4 regions of the Paenibacillus germinis genome follow, and region 3 is predicted to be linked to each of the others. Evidence: riboswitches for the same ligand, from Rfam matches in the RefSeq annotation. Region 3 holds a riboswitch; each other region holds the start of a gene.
What was found. A riboswitch is a leader RNA that binds a small molecule or an ion and turns the genes downstream of it on or off. The one in region 3 is predicted to bind cobalamin.

Region 1 (3,662 bases), on a different contig from region 3:
ACAGCATAACCTGCTGCGCGAATTCCTAACGCCAACTCCCTAGCATCACTCGTACCTGCAAGAACGAGAATCATCGTTTGTCACCTCTTGAATGAGCATGGTCATGATCATGGGCGTGATGATCGTGGTCATGATCGTGGTCGTGGTCGTGATGGTGATGATCGTCATGATCATGATGGTGATGATGATCGATATGCTTCATCGCCTCTAGACGATATTGACACATGTCGCAGTTCATCTTCACTTCATCTTGAAGCGCTTCCTGCGCGCGTCCAATCAGAATCTCTTGAAGCATCGGATGGAAGCCGAAATATGGAGCCATCTGGAATTGTTTATCTGGATATGTCTCCCGATACCCTTGAACCATTTGTTCCATGCGCCCAATCAAAACGCCTGTGAACAGGAAATATGGCAAGATGATTACCTTCTTCGCGCCGAGCAGCAAACAGCGCTCAATCCCAGCATCCATCAGAGGTGCTGTAACTCCGATAAAGGCTGTTTCTACCCATTTCACCTGAAGCTTCTCCCAAAATAATCGTGAGATTTTAAACAAATCGCTATTCGCATCTGCATCACTGCTTCCACGCCCAACAATAAGTAAGGCTGTTTCACCTAAGTCCTCTTTCACTTGAACTCCGAGATCTTCTACCCTGGAGGATAAAATATCAAGAATTTGTTCATGAACCCCAATTGGTCTACCGTATGTAAATTTCAACAATGGATATTTTAATTTCGCATCATCAATAGCAGACGGGATATGAATTTTTGCATGCCCAGCCGCAAATAAGATAATCGGAATGACCACAATATGGGTAGCCCCTAATTCTACACAGCGATCAATTCCTTGCATGATCGTTGGTTGAACAAACTCTAGGAAACAGGTCTCCACTATTTGCTCTTTCATCTTACTCGCAATTTCTGAAACAAAAAGGCGTACTTCCTCATTCCCGCCTTCTTCCCGACTCCCATGACCCACAAATAAAACAGCATTCATCTTTTATTTCCCCCTAATTCTAATCGCCGCAAATGGCATTTTCGATAACGAAACCTACCATTTCTTGATGGCGGTAGCCTTCAATTTCTTTGACACGCTTGAAAAATTTATGAAACCGTTCGTTCGGATGTCCTTCTTTTTGGTAACGTTCCACGATTCTGCCAACTAAATCGACAAGCTCTGCTGGGTCAATTCCTTCTGCAACAGGTTGAGCCGCATGTGCATTTCGTCCTACTGTTTTTCCGCCAAGAAAAAGATCGAATTTCTCTTTGCGGTAGACAATGCCGATATCTTGCTGAACAGCCCCATAACAAGCCATGCCACACCCGTTGAACCCAATTTTCAACTCTTTAGGTACTTCTAGATTGCCAATTCGATGATGGATTGCTTCCGCATAAGGAATAGATTCACCTTTTTCTAAATTGCAAAAGTCGCATGCTTTGATCTGGGCAACATCACCAATCGGTGATAATAATAAACCAAGTGCACTTAGTTCGGATGTAATCTGTTTTGGGTTATTGGTTTGCACACGAACAATCAGTTGATGATGCGGTGAGTATTCAATATCTCCACGATCTCCAACAATCTCGCCTAACGCACAAAGTTGGGCTGCTGTTAACTTTTTATTCGCGATACCTGGGCTTACTGCAAACTCAAAGATAGATTGGGTCGCAGTCAGCTTCTCATCAAATTCAAATGGCACCTCTTCATTCCCTTTGGATACTGATACTAGCTGCAAAGCTTCCATTGCAAGCTGTAAGGAGTTACTTGGTGACAAATTCGGTGTTGACTTCAGCTGAGAAGGTTCTTTGATTTCAGTAACCTCGTCATCCATGAGTTCATCTTCTTCATCAAACTCCTCCATGGATTCATCCCAATCCTGCTCATCTAATTGCTCCAAAGCCCAGGGCTCTGCCTCGGATTTCAACCTTTGATGCGGCTTAAGCGGCTGTGTTTCAGCCCCTAATGTGTATTTCCGCTGATAACCGCGTGGTGTAATCATGAGACCGTCATACAACTTGGTTGCGGAATTGCCAATAATAATTGTCGTTAACATGCCAATATCATGATTCAGCATATCAGCCAGTGTCGTCACAACAACATGTTGACGATCTCGATACGCACTTTTGACAATCCCAACTGGCGTTAAAGGAGAACGATACTTAAGCAGAATGCGCTGAGTCTCAACAATCTGCCTGGTCCGTCGACCGCTTCGCGGGTTATAGAGGGCAATCACGAAATCAGCCATTCCCGCTGCCTCAACCCGCTTCGCAATCAGCTCCCACGGCGTAAGATGATCACTTAAGCTAATTGTGCAAGAATCATGCATAATAGGCGCTCCTAACAGAGAACCAGCCGAATGAACAGCTGAAATGCCAGGAATCACTTCCACTTGGACCCCATCCTCACGCGTCCAGCCTTGTTCCATCAATACCTCATAGACAAGACCGGCCATCCCATACACACCGGCATCTCCACTGGAAATAACGGCAACTTTCTTTCCTTGCTTGGCTTGCCGCACAGCCTCTTGTGCGCGACTCACTTCTTCCGTCATACCTGTTCGAACCACTTGCTGTTCGGTTAACAGACCTGCTATAAGATCCACATACGTGTTATATCCGATAATAACTTCGCTTTCCCCAATCGCTTCCCGTGCACGCTTCGTAATATGTTCAAAACTCCCCGGCCCAAAGCCGATAATGAGCAATTTTCCCGACAATTTGAATCACCCTTTCCGTTATTACACAAACAAAAAAAGCATCCCTAACATAAGTCATGTTAGAAATGCTTGGTAAATTACGACAGTTAACAAAACCAGAAGTAACCGCTCTCTAACACTCCCTAATTCCTCGTAGGGGTTATTGTGTTGTTGAACTAGGCAGGTCTCCTGACTTAATCATCCCCTTGCACCTTCCCAGGTTGTTACCCAGTGGTATTTTGCAAGGAGTTACCTTAATGAACGGCGATTATTACAGTGGCGGGTCCGTGCCGGTATTTCACCGGTCTTCCCTTTTAACCATACACCGAATGGATATATGGCACCTAATTCCTTTGATATGCAATTACGATCATCCTACCATCTATCGATAGGGTTGTCACGTATTTATTCATAGATGGCTCGGTAGAGTCCTTCCATCAAACTCTGATAACTACTAGGATCATAGGTCATTTCGGCAAAAGAAACTTGAATGACCTTATTGATCGTTTTAACGACAAAAAAACTATCCTCTCCACGATCCGGGTCAATATAGGTATAGCACTCTAAGTGACTGCTTCCCGTTCTTTGACGTAAAAATTCCGTTGCTTCCGCACTCAAATTCGCATATTTAGGCATAGTTAGCTTCCTTTCCATTTAAACGAAGTGATGCTATCTATTATAGCGTATTTCAACTCTTTGATTCCTATCAAAACGAGAAAGTATTTCTTTAATTTTCAGAATTTTCGTACTATAATAAATCTATCAAGATATCGCTTTCATTATATGAAGGAGGAATTGATATGAGCAGTCATGAAACGAATGGATTGGTGTTTGTCTTTACTGGCACTAGCGGTTCTGGTCGTAAAACAATTGCCCATCACATTGCCAAAGAGCTTGGTTTCTCATCTGTCGTCTCCTACACAACTCGAACACCTAGACCCAAAGAAATCAACGGGAAGGATTATAATT
Region 2 (3,662 bases), on a different contig from region 3:
CCGATCCGCAAAATATTGGATTCCATTCAACACCATCATGTATCCATGCCAACAAACAGCAGCATCAGAGAATTCGATTTCATTAGCGAAAAGATTAAGGATATTTCGCAAGCTCATCACGATATCCGACAGGACTTGACTCGGAAGAACTCGCTTCTGAAAAATTACGCGTACATCAATCATCTCAAGCAAATTCACACCAACACGCAAGATTTGAAGATGCATATGGCTTTTGACACACCGTTTGTTCTTATCGGTTTTCATTTGACCTTTAGAAGCCATAACCTAAAGCAAATCGACATTCATATACCGAAGGCTTCTTTCTTTATCAGAGAGCTGATCCATACCCATATTTCGCAATCGTTTAACGACTCGTTAACCTTCCAAATCGAGCAGAATTTAATCCTTACCCTTATTTTCTCGAAGGGCGACGAGTCGAATCAGATCGAAGAACATCTACAACGGTTGAGGAAAATATTCGATATGGATCAGCTATACTGCTTGATCACGATCGCAGTCAGTCCGCATCAAACAGACCCGACCGCTTTTACAGAAACCTATGGACACATTTTACGATTACTGGAGTCGAGGAAATTAGGAGAGGATGCCCAGATTATCCCTTTTTCCACTAAAATAACAGGAGATATACCTGAGGATTGGGAAAGAAACGAGCTCCAAGCACATATGGAGGCCGGAAACGAGAAGGAGTTATTGCGAATAGGCAGAAAGATGCTTGCTTTACTGGAAAAAAAGGAAGCATCCGTTGAGTATTTCGTTAGATTTGCCCAAAGCTTTTCCCAGCAATTGTTGAAAAGCTTCTCGCCTGCTGAACGGGATCGTCTGTTAGAAACCATACAGGATGAGAAGCCCCATGATTGTTATACCTTAGAGGCGTTTGATCGATATCTGGAGCAGCTTGTGGCAGCGGCCTGTATCCTATACGACCATAAAAAGGATCAAACAGATCCGATATGCGACTTCGTTCTGACCTACATTCACAACCATTATGGTGACGATATCTCATTAGATATTATCTCTGATCATCTGAAAATAACGTCGTCCTATTTATCCACTTATTTCAAAGAAAAGATGGGAATGAATTTTAGTGATTATGTGCAAACCTATCGAATGAAAAAAGCAGCCGAGCTGCTGGAGACATCAGAATTGAAGGTAAACGAAGTGGCGCAGCGAGTAGGGTACCTCAGTGTTAACTCTTTTATCCGGAACTTTAAGAAGTTTACGGGATATCCGCCAGGTGAGTATCGAAAAAGAAATTAAAAAATCTTCATGAAGAGAGCTTTGAATGATAGTTCCTGCCGTTTTGGGAAAAAATAGTGGGAGCAATGAAGATCTCACCGGCAGCCCCGACATTGAGTTTAATAATCACAATCCATTAGTATCGGGGTAAGGTACTATATAGCAAGGATGTGAAACAAGTATGGATACGCTGCCACATTTCCGTGAGCCTGATCTGATCGAATATATGCAGCTGGTGAAACAGACGATGTTGGAGCGTTATGATACCTTCATAGATAGCCATACACAAGTTCGAATCGCCAGTCTCAAACCTGTAGGATCGATCTGAACCATGGATAACAATGGTATTAACAACATTACATCTCCCGAATCAGATTTTGCATCTGAAAACGATTTCTAGATAGCTAGGACAACAACAGGACAACCGAGCCAACCGGGAATATTTTGAGCTACCTCTAGGCCTTAAACTACGTGTCAACAAGGCACGTAGTTTAAGGCCTAGAGGAGCTTCTCTAAGGACCGAAAGACATTTAAATGATTCCCAGTGCGGTCGGGGGTTCGAATCCCTCCTGGGACGTTCATGCACGGCAAAGGATCGCGAGAAATCGCGATCTTTTTTTGTTTATCTGCATTTCTTAAAATAATAAATTTCTCTATGCTACGAATCTTTCATATTGTGTTATACTCTTTTCAATTACATATTTTTTCGAATAAATGAGGTGCCCTTGTGTAGCAAGCAAGGGGTAACAGGGAATCGGGTGCAAATCCCGAGCGGTCCCGCCACTGTATTCGGGGAGTTTCTTTCTATCATGTCACTTGATGCATATTCAGGGAAGGCTGAAAGAAACGATGATCCGAGAGCCAGGAGACCTACCTTCATTTATGCACCCAGAAACCTTCGCGGAAAGGAGCGGTGTACGTCAAGTCTCTCGACATCTAGCTTATATTTGTCGTTTATTCGCACGTACCCACGGCCAATCCATCAGGATTGGTCTTTTTTGTTCGTTACTCAAACATTAAATTAGGAGGAATTAAAAAAACATGCAATCAAAAACACGAAAGACAAAGGTCACTAGCTTCTTACTAGTGGTTATAGGGTTAGTCCTCTATCTATTCATTAATGAACCGCAAACCGTCTACGGCATGCACATTATGGAAGGATTTCTCCCCGTAGGTTGGGCAATATTTTGGTGGGCAGCCTTCCTTCCGTTCTTCTTTCTAGGTGTCCGAGCACTTATCAAAATTACGAAAGAACATCCAGAGCTCAAAATTATGCTCGGCCTTGCTGGCGCATTCACCTTCGTACTGTCGGCATTGAAGATCCCTTCTGTAACCGGAAGCAGCTCTCACCCAACAGGTACAGGTTTAGGGGCAGTAATGTTCGGACCGCTCCCTATGAGCGTCCTAGGATCGATTGTATTATTGTTTCAAGCGGTTTTACTTGCTCATGGAGGACTTACAACACTCGGGGCAAATGCTTTCTCTATGGCCCTCTCCGGTCCAGTAGTTGGTTACTTCATATATAAGTCCATGATGAAAACAACCGGCAAACAAAAATGGTCGATATTTCTGGCGGCTGCTCTTGCCGACTTATCCACATACATTGTTACTTCTGTTCAATTAGCTCTTGCATTCCCAGCTGAACAAGGTGGATTTATAGCATCCTTCTTGAAATTCGGCGGCATTTTTGCCATTACGCAAATCCCTCTTGCCATTAGTGAAGGCATTTTAACTGTATTAATATGGAATTGGTTACAATCTTACAGTCCTAATGAACTATCTATTTTACAACGAAAAATGAAAGGAGCTTCTGAACTATGAAAACTCGAACCGCAAATACCCTCATGCTGATTGCCGTTGTATTATTGGCAGTCTTGCCCCTTATTTTCGTACAAGGTGAATTTGGTGGAGCTGATAACGCCGCTGAACAATTAATTCAGAGCATTCAACCTTCCTATACGCCATGGTTCTCTTCTTTATTTGAGCTCCCAGCTGAGACGGAAAGTATGCTATTCGCCTTACAAGCCGCCATCGGAGCTGGCTTCATCGGGTTTGCCTTTGGCTTTTTCAAAGGGAAAGCGTCTAAATCCAAAAACCAATGATGAAATTAATCGATTCTCTCTCCTATAAAAATGCCTTACGCCCCCTATCACCGATGTGGAAGTGCGGCTTTGCAGTTACCATGCTGCTGTTTTCTTATCTAACGCACCCAGCGGTTCAGGTAGTTATAGCCTTTTGGATGGCCCTATGGACGGTAGGCTATGCTCGTGTTCCAATCAAATATTATGTTACTGTCATCGGTGCTGCATGCCTATTTTTTGTAGGTAGTGTACCCGCTCTAGTCGTAGAGATCCGCCCTTTGCAAGAAGCATTGCCTGATATCCATGAGGTGGCGGCCTTTACAT
Region 3 (3,662 bases):
GCAAGAGCGACACGCTGTCGTTCACCGCCGCTGAGGCGCTCGATTGTTCGATCAATCAGCGGTTCCAAGTGCAGCTTCCGGACAATGCCATCAATTAAACCTTCCGCATCAGCCGACTCCTCACCAAGCCAATTCTGAAAAGGATATCGGCCCATTTCCACCACTTCACGGACTGTAAAGCCTACAGGAGGCAGCGCATCCTGCTGGAGGACAGCAAGCCATCTAGCTAGCTCTTTTCGTGAATAGGAGGATACTAGCCGGCCATCTAGGTCAACCTTTCCGTTTTTAACAGGATCAATCCCTGATACTAGACGGAGTAACGTCGACTTACCGCTGCCGTTTGGCCCAATAATGCCAAAAAATTCACCCTGCTTGATCTCAAAGCTGATGTTCTCCAGCACTTGCTGTTCCCTAAAGCTTTGGGAAAGGTGCTCCACTTTAATCATCTTGATCAACCTCTTAACGTTTTCTTATCCTTGTGGAGCAAATAAGCAAAAAATGGCGCGCCCAGAAATGCCGTGATAACCCCAAGTGGAATTTCGGTTGGACTCAGCAGGGTACGGGCAAGTGTATCTGCCCAGAGGACATAAATGCCGCCACCAATTGCGGACAATGGAATAATCAACCGATAATCCGGACCTACTAATAGTCGCACTAAATGTGGCACGATGAGCCCTACAAAACCGATTACACCAGCCACCGATACTGCAGCGGCAGTAAGGAATGTAGCCACAATAAGTACAATCAGCTTCGTACGCTCTACACTCACACCGAGATGTGATGCCTGACGCTCACCCAGAGCCAGTAAATTTAACGACCTCGCATAGCTAAGCAGCACGATAAAACCGATAATTAAATAGGGTGAAATGATATAGGTATACGACCAACCTCGCATGGCCAAGCTGCCCATTAGCCAGAAAATGATTTCATTTATGACTTGATTGGAAATAGACACCATAAAGGATACAATTGCCCCTAGAAATGCCTGCATGACCACGCCTGATAAAATAAGCGTCTCCATCTTCAGCTTCCCTTCGATCTGGGCCAGCTTTAGAACTAGAAATAAAGAAATAAGTCCGGTTACGAAGGCAACAATAGGGATCGACCATTGCCCAAACCACGCTACTTGCAGTCCAAAATAGATTAAAAATGCGGCTCCTACAGAAGCCCCCGAGGATACACCGAGTGCATAAGGATCCGCAAGCGGATTGCGCAGCACACCTTGAAAAGCTGCCCCTGCAATAGAGAGTGAGGCCCCTACAAGAATCCCCAGTAATACACGAGGAAATCGTACTTTATTAATGATTTGTTCCGACGACTGCGGCCAGGTGACATCGATGTGATCTCCCAGCCAAGGGATATGCTTGGCGAGAATACTGGCAATTTGCAGAACGGGGAGATTAGCGGTACCCAGCGACAAACTCGCCACAATAGAAAGAAGAAGGAGTATAACCCCTACTCCTCCCCATAGCATTAATTTTCTTTTCATTTTATTTCACCAGTTCGGGATAAATGCCTTTCGCCATTTCAAGCAGTCCATCGGTCATTCTTGGACCGGGACGACTGAGCATGTTCTGGTCGAGGCCAATCACCTGCTTGTTCTTCACGGCATCAATGGCATCCCAGCCGCTTCGCGTGCGGATAATTTCCTCTAGTGGTTTCTTGCTTTTAGTATCGACGACCCCATTGGCGAACAAAATTACACCTGGGTTTTGTTGAATGATTTTCTCTTCACTGATTTGATACCAGCCTTTTCCGTCTCCTGCGACGTTAATCCCGCCAGAAAGCTTGATCAATTCATCCATGTATTCGCCACTGCCCACTGTCCATCCCGGAGCAAATTCAATGTATACCTTTTTCTTGTTCTCTTGCTTGACGTCTTTCACTGCATTAACAACCTTTTGACGGTCCGCTTTCATCTTAGCAACCACTTTTTCCGCTTGCTCCTGATGATCTGTAATCAATCCGTAGGTTTGAATGTTAGCAATGGCATCATCCAAGGTTTTCGGCTCCACTTTAAACACGTTAATATTCAAAGTACGCAGCTTTTCTACCGTATCAGCTTTCATCGAAACCCCTGTGAATACGACATTCGCGTTAGCTGCAATAACTGCTTCTTGGTTAGGCTTCGTTATACTGCCAAGCTTCGGTTTTGTTTTAGCCGCTTCTGGATAATCATCAAAATCAGATACACCAACAATATTAGCCTCCAGCCCAATTGCAAAAAGAGCTTCAGTTTCCGCCGGGGACACGGATGCAATACGCTCAGGCGCTTTATCAAAGGTAAACTCCTTGCCCGTTGCATCCTTTATTTTCAAAGGATAGACCGTCTTTTTGGCTGCCGTTGATGGGGCCGTCGTTGCAGCAGGAGCTTTCGTCCCTTCCCCGCCAAGCTTAGACGGATTGGAAATTTCCGTTTCCTTTTTACCACAAGCTGCGAGACTAATTGCTGTTACTAGCGCTACTGTAAGAATAAATGCTTTTTTTACTGAATTCCTTTTCATCTAATAAACCCTCTCTCTGAACAATTATTTCGATTGACCCCAAGGATAAACGGCTGCGACGTCTCTCAGAGACGAGCGCGTTTGTCAAGGTTGATGTGGAGCAAAGTATAAAACTTATACTTTCTTATCAACTAACAAAAAAGCCCCTTTGTTCTCGAAGGAACAAAAGGGACGATAAATCGCGGTGCTCAGCAACCCTAAGGTTACTTCCTGATTTAACGCGATCCTTTTCCTCGAAGGATGTCGTAAACGGCACCATGGGCAGGTATCCTGACTCTCCCGGCAACTCAATGCCTGGATTACAGTGGCGGGACCGTGCCGGACTTTAACCGGCTTCCCTTTTAAGCGGCAATCTCTTCTTAATGAGCTTACCAGCACCTATGGCTGCATATTTTACTATCAATCTATTTGTCGATTATAGACTTCTTGTTACTTTTGTGCAATTACTTTGAGCACTTGCTTTGACTCATTCAACTTCGGAGCATTTTGAGGAATAAAAGCCACCAAGCCTTTTCCTTCAAAGCCTTGCTCTTTCATCCATTTGTTTCCTGTAAGAGGAATACCATAGAGATGCTTTTCAGCAGGCTTACCTTCTTCAGCGATTTGAATAACGCCATCCGGATAATCTTCCGGTTTGATCGTATCATCCAAAGAAACGAAACCCGCTTGATTACTTAGTGATTTGAATTGATCTTCGGCAAGTATGAAGATGCCGTTGCCTCCTGCAGCTAGCTCCACAATCATTTTTTCCAACGAAAATATAGGGGATGTATTGATTTTGACTGTAGGAACCTCGCCCACCTTGGACTTCAAGGAACTCTCCAGCTTGTCCCCCGCTTCACTTGGAAAACCATTAGAGCCCATCATAAATATAGAAACATCCGGCTTCGGCCCGCCGCAACCCGTAAGGAACACCATAAGTCCCATCATCATAACCAACAGCCATTTCACTTTCATGTTGTAAGCGTACCTCCGTTTGTTATCTGAATCCATCGATAGTCGCGAGAAAAGTCGGTTTTCACCGACTTTTTTTCCCATTATGCATATATTCATTTATTTTTTGGTCTAGGATTGTGCTTAATTCAACGACGGTATCAGATGTCATTTCTTCCCCATCAAAAACCATCTTTTCTAACCTTCGTCGCAGAGAATGAATCT
Region 4 (3,662 bases), on a different contig from region 3:
ATAGCAAGGCTATCAATCATCTTGGTCTTGATAGGCCCATGCTGCTAGATTTGTGGGAAGCATTGCCTGAAGCTAGCCGTCAAGGAGTCTCAGCGCCAAGAAATGTGAAGGACTTTACAGCATTATTACAGAAAGTCTATTGATAATTATCATTAACGAATATATATAGAGTTAAAAAGAGGCTGTCCCAACAGTGATAATTAGAGGGACAGCTTCTTCATGTATACATGCAATGCATGCAAAAATCTATCAATGGTAGGCCCTCTCGTTCCGTTAATTCAATGAACAAGTATGACAAATAAGTGCGGAAAACGCGCTTTCAGTGAAGTTCGGCGAGCCCACAGGGTCTGAGAAGCTGAAAATCGACTTTTCAGCAGATCATCCTGCGCATCAGCGCTGAACAAGCGCGAAAAACGCGCTTATTCTGGAGCATCCGAACCAATAAGCGCGAAAAACGCGCTTTCAGAGAGAGCTCTGCGAGCCCACAGAGTCTGAGAAGCTGAAAATCGACTTCTCAGCAGATCATCCTTAGCGTCCGCGCTGAATAAGCGCGGAAAACGCGCTTATTCTGGAGGGCACGAATAGGGCTGTCCAATGTCAATTCATGATTTTTGAGCCCCCACTTAGAATCAGATTCATATGTAAAAAGAACCTCCACTCTTCCACTTTATTAGTGGGAATTGGAGGTTCTTTTGTGTAAATTTGGAACACGCTCAATCATGCGAACACTTTTAGGATAGCCCACATGTTAAAACTTTCATTCTCTTATTATTTGCTTTGTATGCGGCTAATGCCCTCATTTCCATTTCCGGTTGGCACAAAGCGTTCCTCAAAGCTATAAGTCATATGTTCTTGGAGTGGTTTCCCCTCAAGTAAATGCTCTCGAACAAGCCTTCTCCCAGCCTCTGGTGTCATTTCCTTGTACCAAATTCCTTGCGGATACACCGTTACAACACCAGCATCCTGACAGCGACCATTACATCTAGTCCGAGTTGTATGTATAAAATGTTCGGCTCCGTGCTTCGAAATTTCATCTCGGATGGCTAGCGTTGTTTCATCTCCTGAATTTTTCAGACAAGATCCTCCGTTACAGATAAGTACATGATGTTGGACTGTTGATAGATCCCACGTACTCATAAGAACACCTCCCTATCTCCCGTAGGTATATTAACTGTTCTGCTGAAATAGGCAGGTCTCCTGGCTCCAGGATCTTCATCAAACGTCAGCCTTCCCAATCGGTCGATCAGTGGCATAGAGACGTTGACTCCTCTGTTACAGTGGCGGGACCGCGTCGGCTTCTAACCGATCTTCCCTTTTAAGCTTACCCTGCGCTTGGATAGCGGAATGTAAGCACCTATTTCGGATATGAAATTAAACCCAACCATCATCTTACCTCATAGTCTATTTACATACAAGGAAAAAGCCCCAACCAAATGGTAGGGACTTCATCGAAAGCAGTATTCACGAATTCAAATACGATTAAACGGAAGGGCGATTCGGTTGGTGATGCCCAGGCTCTGTTGAATCCAAATTGGACTGTATGCGAGAAGATTGCTTCGAATGATCGATTGTGCTCTGTATCCTCTGATCCATACTTTTACTTTTCTTTTTGCTCATGATGGGATTAATCCTCCTGTGAGTTGAAATAATGATCACTTGATTAGTATGGAGAGTTACCGCACCAAATATGCTGTTTAAAATACCCATTAACGAAGGACAAGGGAAAAGACAAAGCAAAAGCCTGTAAGGAAACCTCCCTACAGGCTCTTGATGGTGCCATTAGACTTTAGTGCTTCTTGTGCGGCAAATTACTGCCTGGCTGACCGTCACCTTGGGTCCTGAAATTCTTCGCGGCTTTCCTCTGCTTGTCGTGCAGCTTGCTAATGAAATGACTATCCATGAGCATTCGCCTCCTGAAGAAAGAATGGCACTACCTCTTTAGAATGTCACATAAGCTCTAAATTTAAACGCATGGCAAGATTAAGAATCGCACCTCTTGCTTCTGCATCTGTTTTGACTTTTTCGTACAGTTCCTCAAAATTAGTGCGGTTTTGAATAAATTCCGGTTCGGTTTTGATAGCCGTTTGTGTCCAGTTAATCAAGACATTCTCCGCTTGGGTAAGTTCATTGTAAGCACGATGCAAGCCGACACGCTCAATAATTTCTTCCATTTCTGCTTGCCCAACTTCTTTACCTTCTTCTTTTAACTCCGTAATTCGTTTATCCGCTTGATTACTGATTTGCAGAAAATGTTCTCTTGAGGCCAGATAATCAATTTGTGCTTTGGAGTGCTTCTTTTTCATTGTCATCACCTTTGTCATTTAATAAGTAAGAATTGGGTTTATTGTATCAGGCCTGTCAACAAAACACAAAATCCGTCCGGTTGACTGCGCCCATCCAATTCTGGACAGACATTATATACCTTGAGTTTGCATACCTTTTATCATCATGCTCTCTTTAAGGAAAGGAAGGAACGTCTATGTGCGGAATAACGGGTTGGATAGATTGGCGGAAAGACTTGACCGGGTACCCGTCCATTCTAGAAAATATGACGGAAACGCTCCATTTGCGTGGACCTGATGCTTCTGGTACATGGATTTCACAGCATTGTGCCCTCGGCCATCGACGTCTTAGTGTAATGGATCCGGAAAACGGCGCTCAGCCCATGGTACGGAAACAAGGAGATTACACGTATACGATCGTATATAATGGCGAACTCTATAACGCCCCTGAACTCAAAAAGGAGCTCGAACTTCGTGGACATCATTTCCGTACGACATGTGATACTGAGGTGCTGCTTGTTGCCTTTATTGAGTGGGGGAGAGCTTGTGTAGATCGACTTAATGGCATTTTTGCTTTCGCGGCCTGGGATGATCAAGAACAATCCCTTTATTTGGTCAGAGATCGGCTTGGCGTAAAGCCGCTTTTTTATTCTCATCAAAATAGTGTGCTTCTATTCGGCTCAGAGCCGAAAGCCATACTCGCGCACCCTGACTTCGAAGCAGAGGTTGGTGCAGAAGGTTTGGCCGAGATCTTCGCAGTAGGTCCAGCTCGCACACCTGGTCATGGGATTTATCGCAATATGTCTGAGCTCAAACCAGGACAATGCGCTGTATTTGACCGCAATGGCTTATCCATTCGTACGTATTGGAAGCTCGAAAGCCACCAACACTCCGATGATATCGCTGCTACGGCATTGCAAGTTCAACAATTGCTTAGAGATACATCCCAGCGTCAACTTGTGTCTGATGTACCCATCTGTACCCTTCTATCGGGTGGTCTTGACTCTAGTGCGCTTACTGCACTTGCCTCTGCTCATTACAAGGAAAGCGGGCAAGGTGCTCTGCATACTTTTTCCGTTGATTACAAAGATAATGACAAGCATTTTAAAGCAAACATATTTCAGCCAAATTCAGATGCACCTTGGATTAAACGGATGACGGAGTATCTTGGAACCGAGCATCACTATATTGAATTCGACACACCCGAGCTAGTAGAATCCCTGAAAACAGCGGTATTTGCCCGTGATACACCAGGGATGGCTGATGTTGATGGGTCTCTTTATTTATTTTGCCGTGAGATCAAAAAAGAAGCGACGGTTGCCATTTCCGGCGAAGCAGCTGACGAAATATTCGGTGGATACCCTTGGTTCCACAACGAAG

Region 1: another riboswitch for cobalamin. It lies ahead of cobJ (precorrin-3B C(17)-methyltransferase); the one in region 3 lies ahead of GC102_RS18100 (ABC transporter substrate-binding protein).
Region 2: another riboswitch for cobalamin. It lies ahead of GC102_RS35680 (energy-coupling factor ABC transporter permease); the one in region 3 lies ahead of GC102_RS18100 (ABC transporter substrate-binding protein).
Region 4: another riboswitch for cobalamin. It lies ahead of GC102_RS35660 ((2Fe-2S) ferredoxin domain-containing protein); the one in region 3 lies ahead of GC102_RS18100 (ABC transporter substrate-binding protein).

The regions. Positions count from the first base shown of each region.
Region 1 is NZ_WHOC01000149.1:147,881-151,542, forward strand. It holds gene cobK (precorrin-6A reductase) at 1-74, opposite strand, end outside; gene GC102_RS28090 (sirohydrochlorin chelatase) at 71-994, opposite strand; gene cobJ (precorrin-3B C(17)-methyltransferase) at 1,014-2,714, opposite strand; cobalamin riboswitch at 2,856-3,056, opposite strand; gene GC102_RS28100 (hypothetical protein) at 3,099-3,329, opposite strand; gene GC102_RS28105 (guanylate kinase) at 3,494-3,662, shown strand, end outside.
Region 2 is NZ_WHOC01000183.1:91,381-95,042, reverse strand. It holds gene GC102_RS35690 (helix-turn-helix transcriptional regulator) at 1-1,278, shown strand, start outside; gene GC102_RS35685 (hypothetical protein) at 1,439-1,585, shown strand; cobalamin riboswitch at 1,958-2,150, shown strand; gene GC102_RS35680 (energy-coupling factor ABC transporter permease) at 2,299-3,078, shown strand; gene GC102_RS35675 (energy-coupling factor ABC transporter substrate-binding protein) at 3,075-3,359, shown strand; gene cbiQ (cobalt ECF transporter T component CbiQ) at 3,356-3,662, shown strand, end outside.
Region 3 is NZ_WHOC01000089.1:67,627-71,288, forward strand. It holds gene GC102_RS18090 (ABC transporter ATP-binding protein) at 1-446, opposite strand, end outside; gene GC102_RS18095 (FecCD family ABC transporter permease) at 452-1,489, opposite strand; gene GC102_RS18100 (ABC transporter substrate-binding protein) at 1,491-2,504, opposite strand; cobalamin riboswitch at 2,748-2,901, opposite strand; gene GC102_RS18105 (hypothetical protein) at 2,934-3,461, opposite strand; gene GC102_RS18110 (aspartyl-phosphate phosphatase Spo0E family protein) at 3,523-3,662, opposite strand, start outside.
Region 4 is NZ_WHOC01000183.1:86,529-90,190, reverse strand. It holds gene GC102_RS35665 (energy-coupling factor ABC transporter ATP-binding protein) at 1-143, shown strand, start outside; gene GC102_RS35660 ((2Fe-2S) ferredoxin domain-containing protein) at 769-1,137, opposite strand; cobalamin riboswitch at 1,171-1,373, opposite strand; gene GC102_RS35655 (hypothetical protein) at 1,480-1,617, opposite strand; gene GC102_RS35650 (DUF4023 family protein) at 1,787-1,900, opposite strand; gene GC102_RS35645 (hypothetical protein) at 1,947-2,303, opposite strand; gene asnB (asparagine synthase (glutamine-hydrolyzing)) at 2,480-3,662, shown strand, end outside.